Regions from separate parts of the Streptomyces sp. NPDC059785 genome, predicted to be linked through region 1. Evidence: riboswitches for the same ligand, from Rfam matches in the RefSeq annotation. Region 1 holds a riboswitch; the other holds the start of a gene.
What was found. A riboswitch is a leader RNA that binds a small molecule or an ion and turns the genes downstream of it on or off. The one in region 1 is predicted to bind cyclic di-AMP.
Positions count from the first base shown of each region.

Region 2: it holds a riboswitch for cyclic di-AMP, as region 1 does, so the genes downstream of both, ACFV6E_RS32295 (M23 family metallopeptidase) here and ACFV6E_RS29200 (transglycosylase SLT domain-containing protein) in region 1, are expected to answer to the same signal.

Region 1 is NZ_JBHWHV010000045.1:9,915-17,361, forward strand. Features, by position in the region: gene ACFV6E_RS29175 (ATP-binding cassette domain-containing protein) at 1-65, opposite strand, end outside; gene ACFV6E_RS29180 (outer membrane lipoprotein carrier protein LolA) at 125-1,405, opposite strand; gene ACFV6E_RS29185 (CHRD domain-containing protein) at 1,628-2,449, opposite strand; gene ACFV6E_RS29190 (hypothetical protein) at 2,516-2,644, shown strand; gene ACFV6E_RS29195 (polyprenyl synthetase family protein) at 2,822-3,832, opposite strand; cyclic di-AMP (ydaO/yuaA leader) riboswitch at 4,598-4,750, shown strand; gene ACFV6E_RS29200 (transglycosylase SLT domain-containing protein) at 4,755-5,477, shown strand; gene ACFV6E_RS29205 (HAD family hydrolase) at 5,500-6,327, opposite strand; gene ACFV6E_RS29210 (FAD-dependent oxidoreductase) at 6,936-7,447, opposite strand, start outside.
Region 2 is NZ_JBHWHV010000054.1:1,341-8,787, reverse strand. Features, by position in the region: gene ACFV6E_RS32310 (DNA topoisomerase (ATP-hydrolyzing) subunit A) at 1-1,078, opposite strand, end outside; gene ACFV6E_RS32305 (M16 family metallopeptidase) at 1,499-2,863, shown strand; gene ACFV6E_RS32300 (M16 family metallopeptidase) at 2,860-4,248, shown strand; cyclic di-AMP (ydaO/yuaA leader) riboswitch at 4,486-4,646, shown strand; gene ACFV6E_RS32295 (M23 family metallopeptidase) at 4,659-5,423, shown strand; gene ACFV6E_RS32290 (GntR family transcriptional regulator) at 5,650-6,354, shown strand; gene ACFV6E_RS32285 (HPr family phosphocarrier protein) at 6,548-6,829, opposite strand; partial or broken gene ACFV6E_RS32280 (GNAT family N-acetyltransferase) at 7,023-7,447, shown strand, end outside.

The DNA of each region.
Region 1 (7,447 bases):
GTGAGCGCGCGCGTGGCGATCACCGTGTCCCCCGGCGCGGATTCCGCGGCGGACAGTCCCTCCATGCGCTCCCTCGTCCTCTCGTCCTCGCGCTATCGCATGCGTGCCGCCCGTACGGGACGGGTCACTTCGCGGCCGAGTCCGCCGCCTTGACCAGCGCGTCCTTGGTGACGGCGCCGGCGTACACCTTGCCGTCGTCCGTCATGAGCACGTTGACCAGGCGGGTCGAGAAGACCGTGCCCGAGCCGAACTTGCCGCTCACCTGGTCGCCGAGGGAGCCGAGGAACCCGGAGAGCTGGCTGCCTCCGGCGGACTTTGAGGACTCCGATGCCAGGCCCTGGCCGCCCACGTTGAACTCGGCGATGGTGGTCCAGCCCTCGCCGGTGGTCTTCACCCCTTCGAGCCCCTTGGCGAGCCCTTCACCGGAGGCACCGGAAGCGCCGGAGGTTCCGGGCTTGCCGGACTTGTCGGACCACTTGTGCGCCTTGTCTCCGCCGCCGGTGCCCGCCGCGTCCTCCTCCTCGGTCACCTTCGCGCCCTTCGGCGGGGTGAAGTCGAAGGTGGAGGCGGCCGGCTTGGCGAAGTCGACCTGAGTGAAGCCCGCGTCCACGACGGCCGCGCCGCCGCTGGACGGGGTGAGCGTGAACTTCAGCGGCGTACCGGTCTTCGCGTCCACCGCGACGGTGATCGCGCCGACCGTGGAGCCGGACTGCTTCGGCTCGATCAGCAGCTTGTAGGCGTCGCGGCCCGCGACCTGGGCGGTGCCGTCGACGGTGACCGAGGTGGTGTCGTCGGCCGCCTTCAGGGCTTCCTCGGCGAGCTCCTTGGGCGTGGCGGGGACGTCCGCCGCCTCGTTCCCCTTCTGGTCCTTGCCCGCGGCCCCCGTCTCGGGGGCGGTCGCGTGGTAGACCTCGTTCGACTCGCTGTCGTAAGCCCAGACGTCGCCGCCGTTGTGGATCACGCTGTACTCGGCGGCCTTGTCGAGCAGCGAGACCTTGGCCTTGTCGGGGCCGTCGGCGGCGACGTGCAGCGTGTGCGTGCCCGAGGCGAGCTCCGTGAGCCTGGTCGACGGGTCGGCGGAGGAACCGCCCTTCCCGCCGGCCGAGCCCGGGAGGAGACCGCTCTCCAGACCGCCCAGGCTGGGCAGCCCGAGGTCGGTGCTGATCTTGACCGTGCCGGACAGCCGCTGGGTGTCCGACGCGGCGATCTTCTCGATGAGTTGCTGCGCGGTGATCTCCGGCAGATCGGGGTCGCCGGAGTCGGCGAGCGCCGGGACCAGCCCGATGGTCGCCGCCGCCACGCCCACCACTGCGACCGGGACGACGTACCGTGCGGCCCTGCGTCGGCCCGCGCGCACGTCGTCGGCCTCGTCGGTCAACGGGTCCTCGGATTCGTACGGTGCCATGTGTGCCCTTACCTCCGTCGTCGGCGGCGGCGTGCAGTCACTGTGCCATCCACTCCTCAGCCGCCATTCTCACCCGAATTGATGAGGAGTGGTGCTTTCCATCTGACCAAATCGGCCAGCGTGAAGCGTCAGACCCGGGACCCAACTCCGCGTACTGCTCCGGTATGACACCGGCGGACGGCGCCTCCCCCGCCCCTTAGGGGTCCGGCGCCCGGTCCCGGCTCAGTTCCGCACGAAGACGTAGTCGGCCCGGTAGGGCACGCCCACGACGGCGCCCGGCGTACAGCTCCCGGACGGGGCGACCCCGCCGACGGTGTTGAGCCGCAGGATCTCCGCGGTGTCCGCCAGCAGCCCGTGGTGCCGGCCCGACTGCGTCGCCTTCAGGTCCAGCTCCGGGATGTTCCCGTCACCGTTCGGGGTCTTGGTGATCACCGCGCCGGTGACCGCGCTGCGGTCGGGCGCGATCCATTGCGGCGTACCGGAGTCGGGCCGCACGAAGGAGTGCCTGATACGGCCGCCGAGCACGGCGCTGACGTCCCGCTGGGCGAAGGCGTACCCGCCGCCCTCGGCCTGCTTGCACTCGTAGATCTGCTCGCCCTCGACCACGGACGCCTGGAAGTTGCCCAAGGCGTGCCGGAAGTCGAAACCGGTGGTGACGCCGTGGAGCTGACCGCGGACGGCGCCGCCCGGAAACTCCGTGGTGTGCAGATTGGCGTAGAACGCACCCGGGTCGCTCTTCAGTTTCCCCAGCAGCGCGGCGTCCTCGACCTTCACGGTGCCCCTGACGCTGTGCCCCTTGGCCCTGGTGAGCAGCCCGGTGAAGTCCACCTTGACGCCGCCGTTGCTGCCCCTGGCGCCCTGGTGGATGTGGAGCATGGTGGGCTTGCCGGTGCCGCGCCAGGTCACGGCGACGGACACCTTGTCACCCCGCACCTCGACGAACTCCAGGGCGGCGCCGTCCTTGTCGCCGACGGCGGGCCCGCCCGCCACGGGCACCTCGTTGGCCCCGCGGAGCGCGGCGGCGAAGATGACGCCCCGGCGCACGCTCCCACTACCGCTCTCACTCCGCGCCTCGACCGCCTGGCTGGGCACCGCACCCGACTGCCCTTCGTGCCCTTCGTGCCCGGCATGCCCGGCGTGCCGGGCGGCATGCTGACCGCCACCCCCGGCGGCGCCCGGAAGAACGGCGGCGGTGGCGACGACACCGGCGGCGGCGACAGCGGTCAAGCCGACCGGTAAGAGCCTCCTGCGCCGCCTCACATCACCGACACCCTCGGATCGCTTCATTCCGATTTCTCCCCGTATCCCGGCCGACGCCCCCTGCGTCAGCTTCTGTACGGCAATACGGAACGGATCTCACCTTGGACTCAGTCCAGGCATGTGACCTGCACCACAGCGCGCCCCTCGAGCCCCGGCTCAGCCGGCCCGGTGCACCACCGCGTCGCAAAGATCCACCAGCGCCGCCTTGGCGTCGCACTCCGGGAGCGGTACGAGGGTGGCCCGGGCCTCCTCCGCGTAGCGCACGGCGTCCCGGCGGGCCTGCTCCAGCGCGGGGTGGACCCGCAGCCGGGCGAGGGCCTCGGCGTGCCGGGCGTCGTCGGCGAGGTCGGAGTCGAGCAGCTCGCTCAGCGCGATGTCCTCGGGAAGCCCGAGCCGCTCCACGCGCTCGCGCAGCCGCAGCACCGGCATGGTGGGGATGCCTTCGCGCAGGTCGGTCCCCGGCGTCTTGCCGGACTCGTGCGAGTCGGAGGCGATGTCCAGCACGTCGTCGACGAGCTGGAAGGCGACCCCGAGGCGCTCGCCGTACTGCGTGAGCACGTCGACGACGGTCTCGTCGGCGCCGGACATCATCGCGCCGAACCGGCAGGCGACGGCGACGAGGGAGCCGGTCTTGCCGCCGAGCACGTCGAGGTAGTGGTCGATGGGGTCGCGCTCGTCACGCGGTCCCGCGGTCTCCAGGATCTGCCCGGTGACCAGCCGTTCGAAGGCCTCGGCCTGGACCCGGACGGCCTCAGGACCGAGGTCGGCCAGGATGTGCGAGGCGCGGGCGAAGAGGAAGTCGCCGGTGAGGACGGCGATCGAGTTGTCCCAGCGGGCATTGGCGCTGGGCACCCCGCGCCGCACGTCCGCCTCGTCCATCACGTCGTCGTGGTACAGCGTGGCGAGATGGGTCAGCTCGACCACCACGGCCGAGGGCACGACACCCGGCGCGTACGGGTCGCCGAACTGCGCCGCGAGCATCACGAGCAGCGGCCGGAACCGCTTGCCGCCCGCGCGCACGAGGTGCTGGGCGGCCTCGGTGATGAAGGGGACCCCGCTCTTGGTGGCTTCGAGCAAACCTTCCTCGACAGCCGCCAATCCGGCCTGGACATCGGCTTCGAGAGCCTGGTCCCGCACGCTCAGCCCGAACGGCCCGACGACGGTCACGAGAGGTTCTCCTGTCTGCTGACGATCACATGGCGAACTCGGTCGATCATTCGGTCGATGACACGGTTTGTCGATGTGTCGCTGCCATCACTCAAGTCAGCGTATCCGGTCACGTTTCGATCACCGCGAGCGCCCACCCGCCCCCGTACCCCACTTCCCCCCGGCCGGAAGGCGCAGTCCCGTCCGGCCAGTAGTGGATCACGACCGGTATGCCCTTGATCTGCGACTTCGCCCCGACATGCACCGATTCACCAGGACGGATCCCCGCCCCCCTGGCCACCTTCTGCACAACCCTCACCCTCCCCGCCCACTCGCTGCCCCTTGATCATCACCGCTCCGCCCCCGCTCCCCCTCACCCCACCCCGTCGGCGCGCCCCGACCCCGACCGGGACCGGAGCCGCCCGCCCCCCGACTCAAATCGCATACCCGAACGACGAGTTAACGCCGTATCCGGTTTCACTCCACCCCCCGCAAACTCTTCGCCCGAACCAAAATGCCCGACTTACCCTCATTGCGGCATTACTCACCCATCAACGCGTGAAATGAGTCACCCCGGGCAACGCGTCGCCCCCTAAACCCGTCCCCGCGTTCCCGCCTTTCACAAAAGGCAAGTTGAGCAAATCATTCCAGTCGAATAGGGCGAATCACCCCCTCCTTCGTCAAGGTCAAAAACCCCGAGAGGGGAGATCGGGTCTTGTTTCGGGCATGTGCAGTCGCATACGTTCTCGTCGATCCGAGCGGACCGCCGAATCCTGCCGCCGCCCGGAGACCCGACCACTCATCCACGGCAGGAGCGGGGGACCCAGGTAAGTCGCCGCCCCGGACATCCGGGACGGCTAGGGGTCAAGTCGCACGAATGCGGCCGGACATCTCCAGTCCGAACCCGACAGCTCACCTCGCAGGCGCCGGAGAGGAATGCGCCATGACCGCACGAGGCAAGCACCGCCGCACCAGACTCAACCTCCTGACCCGCGGGATCATCGCCGCCGGCACCGGCTCGGCCGCGATCGCACTCCCGATCGTGGGCGCGACGGGGGCCCAGGCCGCGGAGCCGGCGAAGACCACCACCCCGCAGGTCCAGCTCGTCACCTACAAGGTGGCGGAGGGCGACACCCTGTCCAAGATCGCCCGCGAGCACACCAGCGGCGGCTGGAAGGACCTGTACGAGGCCAACCGCGCGGTCATCGGCAGCAACCCGTCGGCGATCAAGCCGGGCCTGGAACTGACGGTGGGCACGAAGACCGTCAAGACGACCACGGAAGCCGCGACCAAGGCGACCACGGCCTCCACGACGACGACCACGACGGCCGGCGCCAAGACGTACACGGACAACCTGGACGGCTGGATCCGGGAAGCCCTGGACATCATGGCCCAGAAGGGCATCCCGGGCAGCTACGACGGCATCTACCGCAACATCATCCGCGAGTCGTCGGGCAACCCGCAGGCCATCAACAACTGGGACAGCAACGCCGTCGCCGGCACGCCGTCCAAGGGTCTGCTCCAGGTCATCGACCCCACCTTCAACGCGTACCACGTGGAAGGCACGGCGACGGACCCGTACGACCCGGTCGCGAACATCACGGCGGCCTGCAACTACGCCGCCGCCAAGTACGGCTCCATCGACAACGTCTTCGGCGCCTACTGACAGACCCCCCGGCGGGCGCGGCCTACTGCAACGGGTCGCGCCCGCCGGGGAACAACCGCTCCAGGACGACGGCGATGCCGTCCTCCTCGTTCGACAGGGTGATCTCGTCGGCGACGGCTCTGAGCTCGGGATGGGCATTGGCCATGGCGACGCCGTGGGCGGCCCAGTCGAACATCGGGATGTCGTTGGGCATGTCACCGAAGGCGATCGTGGCGGACGGCGACAGACCGAGGTGTCGGGCGGCCAGCGCGAGACCGGTCGCCTTGGTCACGCCACATGGCTGGAGTTCGACGGTGCCGGGCCCCGACATGGTGACGGTCGCCAGCGAACCCACCGTCATCCGGGCCACCGCGGCCAACTCGTCGTCGGACAGCGAGGGATGCCGCAGCAGCACCTTGCTGATCGGCTCGGCCCACAGATCGTCACGCCGCGGCACCCGCACCGCGGGCAGCGTCGGATGCGGCATCAGATAACCGGGCTCGATGAGCGTGAGCCCGTCCACACCGTCCTGGTCGACGGCCGCGAAGACCTGCCCGACCTCCGCCTCGATCTTGCCGAGCGCGGTCTCCGCAAGCTCCCGGTCCAGGGTCACCGACCACAGCAGACGGCGCGCGCCGGCGTCGTACAACTGCGCGCCCTGCCCGCACACCGCGAGCCCCTCGCAGCCGAGATCCTCGAGCAGCGGCCGCACCCTCGGCGCCGGACGGCCCGTCACCACCAGATGCCGGGCACCCGCCCCGGCCACTCTCGCCAACGCGGCCCGCGACCGATCGGAGAGCGTGTCGTCGCCGCGCAGCAGCGTCCCGTCCAGGTCGGTGGCGATGAGTGAATATGCAAGGGGAGCGGCCATGATCCGAAGAATACGGATCGAAGGACCTCAACGCCCCGGCGGGAACCGGACGACGTCCCGTATCCCGACAGCAACAGGAGACACATCCCGCAGCGGAAGCCGGTTGTGTCGTAAGTACCGCATCGGCAGCCGTACCCGGTACGTAGAACACAACCGGACGCACGCCCCCGGCCACCGAGCACCCGCGGTCGCGTACGCACGGGAGGGGCCGTGCCGGTACATCAAATGCCCGTCGATTGCGTGGTCGTACCGACAGGGCACCTTTCTCACGAGGCCGGGCGACCTCGCAAGCGACAGGCGGAAGCACCGGCACGGCAGCCCCGACCCGCAAGCGACAGGCGGAAGCACCGGCACAGCAGCCCCGACCCACAAGCGACAGACGGAAGCACCGGCACAGCAGCCCCGACCCACAAGCGACAGACGGAAGCACCGGCACAGCAGCCCCGACCCACAAGCGGCAGACGGAAGCACCGGCACAGCAGCCCCGACCCACAAGCGACAGGCGGAAGCACCGGCACAGCAGCCCCAACCCACAAGCGACAGACGGAAGCACCGGCACAGCAGCCCCGACCCACGTCATACGGGCACGCGCCCGTCAGACGCCCGGCTCAGCCGTGCACCCGCACCAGATGCCGCACCAGCCGCCGCGAGGCGAACTCGGTACCGCACACGAACCGCATCACAGGCCCGTAAGAAGCCGCCGCCGGCAACCCCGTGAAGTACAGCCCCGGCACGGAAGACCGGTACCCGGCACCGAGTTTGGGCGTCCCCCGGCTCACCGCGAGCCGCGTCCGCAACTCGTGCCCGAGGAAGTCCATCGCCGCGATGTCGACCCGGTAGCCGGTCGCCGCGATGACGTGATCGGCGGACAGCTCCTCCTCCCGGCCACCGTACGTACGGACGGCGAGCACCGGACGACCCCCCACGACCCCCGCCCCGGCGATCCGCTCGACCTCGCGCACCCCGACTCTCCCCTCGAACCGCTCCCGCAGCCACCACGCCCCGAGCGGCCCGAGAATCCGGCGCACCAGGAAGTGCCGGGTCTGCGGCGGCAGATACCGGTACGGGTGCGGGTAGTAACTGAGCGCGTACAGCGACCACGCACGCCCGAAGGGCGACT
Region 2 (7,447 bases), on a different contig from region 1:
CCAGGGTGAGGGGCTGGCCGTCCACCAGGGCGACGTTGTTGATGCCGAAGGACTCCTCCATCGGCGTCAGCTTGTAGAGCTGCTCCAGGACCGCTTCCGGCACGAAACCGTTCTTGATCTCGATGACCAGGCGCAGGCCGTGCGCGCGGTCCGTGAGGTCCTTGACGTCGGCGATGCCCTGGAGCTTCTTGCTGCCGACCAGGTCCTTGATCTTGGCGATCACCTTCTCCGGGCCGACGGTGAAGGGCAGCTCGGTGACGACGAGGCCCTTGCGGCGCGCCGTCACGTTCTCCACCGCCACCGTGGCGCGGATCTTGAAGGTGCCGCGGCCCTTCTCGTACGCGTCCCGGATGCCGGGGAGGCCGACGATCTGCCCGCCCGTGGGCAGGTCGGGGCCCGGGACGTGCTTCATCAGCGTGTCGAGGTCGGCGCCCGGGTGGCGGATCAGGTGGCGGGCGGCCGCGATGACCTCGCCCAGGTTGTGCGGCGGCATGTTGGTCGCCATGCCGACGGCGATGCCCGAGGCGCCGTTCACCAGCAGGTTCGGGTACGCCGCGGGGAGGACGCCGGGCTCCTGCTCCTGGCCGTCGTAGTTCGGGGCGAAGTCGACGGTGTCCTCGTCGATCGACTCCGTCATCAGGGACGTGGCGTCGGCCATCCGGCATTCGGTGTACCGCATGGCGGCCGGCGGGTCGTCGTTGCCCAGCGAGCCGAAGTTGCCGTGGCCGTCGACCAGGGGCAGGCGCATGGAGAAGGGCTGGGCGAGGCGCACCATGGCGTCGTAGATCGACGCGTCGCCGTGCGGGTGCAGCTTGCCCATGACCTCGCCGACGACGCGGGCGCACTTCACGTAGCCGCGGTCGGGGCGCAGGCCCATCTCGTTCATCTGGTAGACGATGCGGCGGTGCACGGGCTTGAGGCCGTCGCGGGCGTCCGGCAGGGCTCGGGAGTAGATGACCGAGTAGGCGTACTCGAGGAAGGAGCCCTGCATCTCGTCGACGACGTCGATGTCGAGGATCCGCTCCTCGAAGGCAGCGTCGTCGTCGGGTCGCGGGGTTTTCGTGCTGCGGCGGGCCATCGCTGCTGCGGCTCCTTCACCAACATGAACGGGATCTGACGCGCACCATTGTGGACCGCCGTACTGACAACGCGGACCACGACCCGTCCGTTCCCACCCCGGACCGGCTCCCGGAACCCGTCCGTTCCCACCCCGGACCGCCTCCCGGAACCCGTCCCTCCACGTCCGGCGGCCACGCCCCCGGACCAACCCGTCCCCGCCCCCGACCGAGCCCCCGGCACCCGCCTCCGGAACGCCCCGGAGGCACCTGCGCGCGCGTAGGCGCGTCCCGCCGCGGTCGTACGTGAGTCCTGTTCGCGGGGCACCCGGGTCTCGCTCACGGCGTAGCTGGTGCGGGAACTTCGCCAGCCGTCCGCGCGCTTGCATACAGTGGCAGGACCGACAGGGATTCGGCAGTTTCCCGCGATCGAAGGGACGTACATGCCCATGGGTCACACGGCCACAGCTGAGGCAGGCTCCGGCGGCCTGACAGCGACCGAGCACCGCCTGGCCAACGGCCTGCGCGTGGTGCTCTCCGAGGACCACCTGACCCCGGTCGCGGCGGTGTGCCTCTGGTACGACGTCGGCTCCCGCCACGAGGTGGCGGGCCGCACCGGCCTCGCCCACCTCTTCGAACACCTGATGTTCCAGGGCTCTCACCAGGTGCACGGCAACGGCCACTTCGAGAAGGTCCAGGGCGCGGGCGGCTCGCTCAACGGCACCACCAGCTTCGAGCGCACCAACTACTTCGAGACCATGCCCGCCCACCAGCTCGAGCTCGCCCTCTGGCTGGAGGCCGACCGCATGGGCTCGCTGCTCGCCGCGCTCGACGACGAGTCGATGGAGAACCAGCGCGACGTCGTCAAGAACGAGCGCCGCCAGCGCTACGACAACGTGCCCTACGGGACCGCCTTCGAGAAGCTGACGGCGCTCGCGTACCCGGAGGGCCACCCGTACCACCACACCCCGATCGGGTCGATGGCGGACCTGGACGCGGCCACCCTGGAGGACGCCCGCGCGTTCTTCCGCACGTACTACGCGCCCAACAACGCCGTCCTGTCGGTGGTCGGTGACATCGACCCGCGGCAGACGCTCGCCTGGATCGAGAAGTACTTCGGCTCCATCCCGGGGCACGACGGCAAGCCCGCCCCGCGTGACGGCTCCCTGCCGGACGTCATCGGCCAGGAGCTGCGCGAGGTCGTCGAGGAGGAGGTCCCGGCCCGCGCGCTGATGGCCGCCTACCGGCTCCCGGAGGACGGCACGCGCGCGTCGGACGCCGCCGACCTGGCGCTCACCGTCCTCGGCGGCGGCGAGTCCTCCCGGCTGTACAACCGGCTGGTCCGCCGCGACCGCACCGCCGTCGCGGCCGGGTTCGGGCTGCTGCGGCTGGCCGGGGCGCCGTCCCTGGGCTGGCTGGACGTGAAGACCTCCGGCGACGTCGAGGTGCCGGTCATCGAGGCCGCCGTCGACGAGGAGCTCGCCCGGTTCGCCGCGGAGGGCCCGACGGCGGAGGAGATGGAGCGCGCCCAGGCCCAGTTGGAGCGCGAGTGGCTGGACCGCCTCGGCACGGTCGCGGGGCGCGCCGACGAACTGTGCCGGTACGCCGTCCTGTTCGGTGACCCGCAGCTCGCGCTGACGGCCGTACAGCGCGTCCTCGAAGTGACGCCCGAAGAGGTGCGCGCGGTCGCCGAGGCCCGGCTGCGCCCCGACAACCGCGCGGTGCTCGTCTACGAGCCGGTCGCCGCGGAAGAGGCCGAGGCGGCAGCTGCCGAGGCCACCGACGAGGACGAGGAGTCGGCCAAGTGACCGAGCTCGCGAGCATGGACTTCCACCCAGAGCCCCAGGCCGGCGAGGCCAGGCCGTGGGCGTTCCCGGCCCCGGGCCGTGGTGCCCTGGACAACGGCCTGACGGTGCTGCGCTGCCACCGCCCGGGCCAGCAGGTCGTGGCCGTCGAGGTGCTTCTCGACGCGCCCCTGGACGCCGAGCCCGTCGGTCTCGACGGCGTGGCCACGATCATGGCGCGGGCCTTCTCCGAGGGCACCGACAAGCACTCCGCCGAGGAGTTCGCGGCCGAGCTGGAGCGCTGCGGCGCCACGCTCGACTCGCACGCCGACCACCCGGGTGTGCGGCTCTCCCTCGAAGTGCCGGTCTCCCGGCTGCCCAAGGCCCTCGGTCTGCTCGCCGACGCCCTCAGGGCCCCGGCGTTCGAGGACGGCGAGGTCGAGAGGCTGGTGACCAACCGCCTCGACGAAATCCCGCACGAGACCGCCAACCCGGCCCGCCGCGCCGCCAAGGAGCTCTCCCGGGAGCTGTTCCCGGCCGGCTCGCGCATGTCGCGCCCCCGCCAGGGCACCGAGGAGACCGTCAAGAACATCGACTCGGCGGCCGTGCGCGCCTTCTACGAGAAGCACGTACGCCCGGCCACGGCCACCGCCGTGGTCGTCGGCGACCTCACCGGGGTCGACCTGGACGCGCTCCTCGCCGACACCCTGGGGAGCTGGACCGGCTCGTCCGCCCAGCCGCGCCCGGTGCCGCCGGTGACCGCCGACGACCGGGGCCGCGTGATCATCGTCGACCGTCCGGGCGCCGTGCAGACGCAGCTCCTCATCGGCCGCGTCGGGGCCGACCGGCACGACCGGGTGTGGCCCGCGCAGGTGCTCGGCACCTACTGCCTCGGCGGCACCCTCACCTCGCGGCTCGACCGCGTCCTGCGCGAGGAGAAGGGATACACCTACGGGGTGCGGGCGTTCGGCCAGGTGCTGCGCTCGGCCCCGGACGGCTCGGGCGCCGCGATGCTCGCCATCAGCGGCTCCGTGGACACGCCCAACACCGGTCCCGCCCTCGACGACCTGTGGAAGGTGCTGCGCACCCTGGCGGCCGAGGGCCTGACCGACGCGGAGCGGGACGTCGCCGTGCAGAACCTGGTGGGTGTCGCGCCCCTGAAGTTCGAGACGGCGGCGGCCGTGGCGAGCACGCTCGCGGACCAGGTCGAGCAGCACCTGCCGGACGACTACCAGTCGGCGCTGTACCGGGAGCTGGCCGCGGCGGGCACCGTGGAGGCCACCGCGGCCGTCGTGAACGCCTTCCCGGTCGACCGCCTGGTGACCGTCCTGGTGGGCGACGCCGTGCAGATCGCGGAGCCCGTCAGGGCGCTCGGCATCGGCGAAGTGAGCGTCGTGACGGCAGAGTAGGAGCCGCCGGGAAGACGCCGTCCCCCGGGGGCCCTGGTGACCGATCGGTCACCAGGGCCCCGTTCTGCCCGGAATGGGGCCCGGGCCGGGCCCTCGCTTTGTCCGTATTGGCAGGGGAGTTGCCTTTCCGCCCTGTGGCGTGCGCTACAAAAACGCTGATCCGTTTGTTGATCGAAAGGCGCCTCGCTTAGCGTCAGTCCGGCTGTTCGTCGGGCAGTGCGCCGCACCCGCGGCACCGGACAGTCATCGCCGAGTCCCCGTACGGCGCGAGCCAGGGGAGCCGGGGACCCGCATCACGTCCCTGGGGTGAATCGGGCACCCTCCCCACAGGGGGCCCGTAGGAGACCTTCCTGCTCCGAACCCGTCAGCTAACCCGGTAGGCGAGAGGGAAGGAAAGGACCAGCCCCTACATGGCGCTCACCCGTGTCACCGGGAAGCATCGTCGTCCGAGCCGGATCAACCGCACGACCAAGAGTGCGGCGGGCGTCGCGGCGCTCACCACCACCGGTGTCATCGGAACCCTGGCCGCCCCCGCGTTCGCCGCGAGCGAGTCGGTCCAGCAGACCGGGCTGACGAAGGCCGTCACCATCGGCGACTCGGTCGCCGAGGAGGTCGGCGCGCAGGCCACCGCCCAGCAGTACGCCGCCGAGCAGGCCGCCGCCGTGGAGAAGGCCGAGCAGACCGCGAGGAAGCGGGCCGAGGCGGAGGCGGAGCGCAAGCTCGAGGCCGAGGCCAGGGCCGCCCGCGCCGCCGAGCGCAAGCGCCTGAACACCTTCGTGCTGCCGATCACCGGATCGTACGTCTCCACCGCCTACCAGAGCAGCAGCAGCCTCTGGTCCTCCGGCACCCACACCGGCGTCGACTTCCACGCCGCCTCCGGCACCGCCGTGCACGCCGTCGGCGCGGGCACCGTCGTCACGACCGGCTGGGGCGGCGCGTACGGGAACCAGGTCGTCCTGAAGATGCACGACGGCACGTACACGATGTACGGGCACCTGTCGTCCATCGGCGTCTCCGTCGGGCAGACCGTCACCGCCGGCCAGCAGATAGCCCTCTCCGGGGCCACCGGCAACGTCACCGGACCCCACCTCCACTTCGAGGCCCGGACGACCGCCGAGTACGGCTCCGACGTGGACCCCGTCGCCTACCTCCGCTCGCACGGCGTGTCCCTCTGACGCACGGCCGCACGCGCGGGTGCCCCGCACCCGCCCACGCGCGCGTGGACGACATCGCAGGACCCCGGCCCCCTGGGCCGGGGTCCTCGTCGTTTCCGGCCGCCGAATGTCCAAAAAATATCCATGGATTCAAGCCCGCCATCGGAAATACCGCGACGTTGCAATAGAGTCGCCGAACAAGCGTCAATCGACCGCGTTTCGCGGGGATTAAGGCGGAGGTCCGCTCATGCGCATTCCGGCGCACTCGGTATGCACGGCGATCCGTGATGACATCGTCGCGGGTGTCTACGAGCGCGGCAGCCGCCTGACCGAGGAACTGCTGGCGCGCCGCTACGGCGTCTCCCGGGTGCCCGTGCGCGAGGCGCTGCGCACCCTGGAGGCCGAGGGCTTCGTCGTGACCCGCAGGCACGCCGGCGCGTGCGTGGCCGAACCCACCGAGCAGGAGGGCACCGACCTGCTGGAGATGCGCATCCTGCTGGAGCCGCTGGCCGCCGCCCGGGCCGCCCAGCGCCGCACCGAGGCGCACCTCAAGGTGTTGCGCGGCCTGGTCAGGCTGGGGCAGGAGCGGGCCAGGCGGGGCCACAGCGAGGATCTGCGCTCCCTGGGCAACTGGTTCCACGAGACGCTCGCCCAGGCGTCCGGGAGCCCCGCCCTGACCGCGACGCTCGCCCAGCTGCGGCGCAAGATCGCCTGGATGTACGCGGTGGAGACGCCCGCCGACCCGGCGGAGTCCTGGACGGAGCACGGCGGCATCGTGGACGCCGTGGCGCGCGGGGACAGCGAGCGGGCGCGGGCGGCGACCGCGCTGCACACGGAGCGCGCGAGCGCCGCGCACCGGCTCCGCTTCACCGGCAGGGGCGACGCCGCGGACCGCCAGGACCGTGTGAGGACTTCGCAACCTGGCGTAAACATGACGGGTCTGCGGCATTAACAAAAGCGCCGTATACAAAGGGGAAGTAATTCGCGGGGGATAATTTCTGCTGCCCTTTCCCGCTCTGCGTTCGTCCGCTTTTCGCCGGGAAGTGCGTCCGGTGCGCGGAAAAGCGAAGGGCCCGCCCGGTAATTCGGGCGGGCCCTTCGCCGTGCGTGCGGCCGGTGTTTCCCGGCCGGTGCCGCGTCCGGCCTCAGACGGTCTCGGGGAGCTCGTCGAGTCCCTCGGCGACCAGCTTGGCGAGACGGTCGAGGGCGGCGTCCGCCCCGTCCGCGTCGGAGGCGAGGACGATCTCCTCGCCGCCCTGGGCGCCCAGGCCGAGGACCGCGAGCATCGACGCGGCGTTGACGGGGTTGCCGTCCGCCTTGGCGATGGTCACGGGGACGCCGGAGGCCGAGGCCGCCCGGACGAAGATGGAGGCGGGGCGGGCGTGAAGGCCCTCGGCCCAGCCGACGTTGACGCGGCGCTCAGCCATGTGATGCTGCCCTTCAGGTGACTCAAGTTGTCTAGACCAGTGTTCCATACCGTACGGCATGCCCGGACGGCCCCCGAGCGGGCTCCCGGCCGCCGCCGGCCGCGCGGGTCCACTCCGCGTACGCGCCCGGGGGGACCGGGCCTCCCCAGCCTGCCCCGCGCCGTTGTCATACGCGAGCCGTACTCTGGGGCCCATGCAGACCTCGTCGGACCGGCACGAGTATCCCGCCCACTGGGAGGCCGACGTGGTGCTGCGCGACGGCGGCACCGCGCGCGTCAGGCCGATCACCGTCGACGACGCGGACCGCCTGGTCAGCTTCTACGAGCAGGTCTCGGACGAGTCCAAGTACTACCGATTCTTCGCGCCCTACCCGCGGCTGTCCGCCAAGGACGTGCGCCGCTTCACGCACCACGACTTCGTCGACCGGGTCGGCCTCGCGGCCACCATCGGCGGCGAGTTCGTCGCGACCGTGCGCTACGACCGGATCAACGCCCAGGGCCTGCCCGCCTCCGCGCCCGCCGACGAGGCCGAGGTCGCCTTCCTCGTGCAGGACGCGCATCAGGGCCGCGGGGTGGCCTCCGCCCTGCTCGAACACATCGCGGCCGTCGCCCGGGAGCG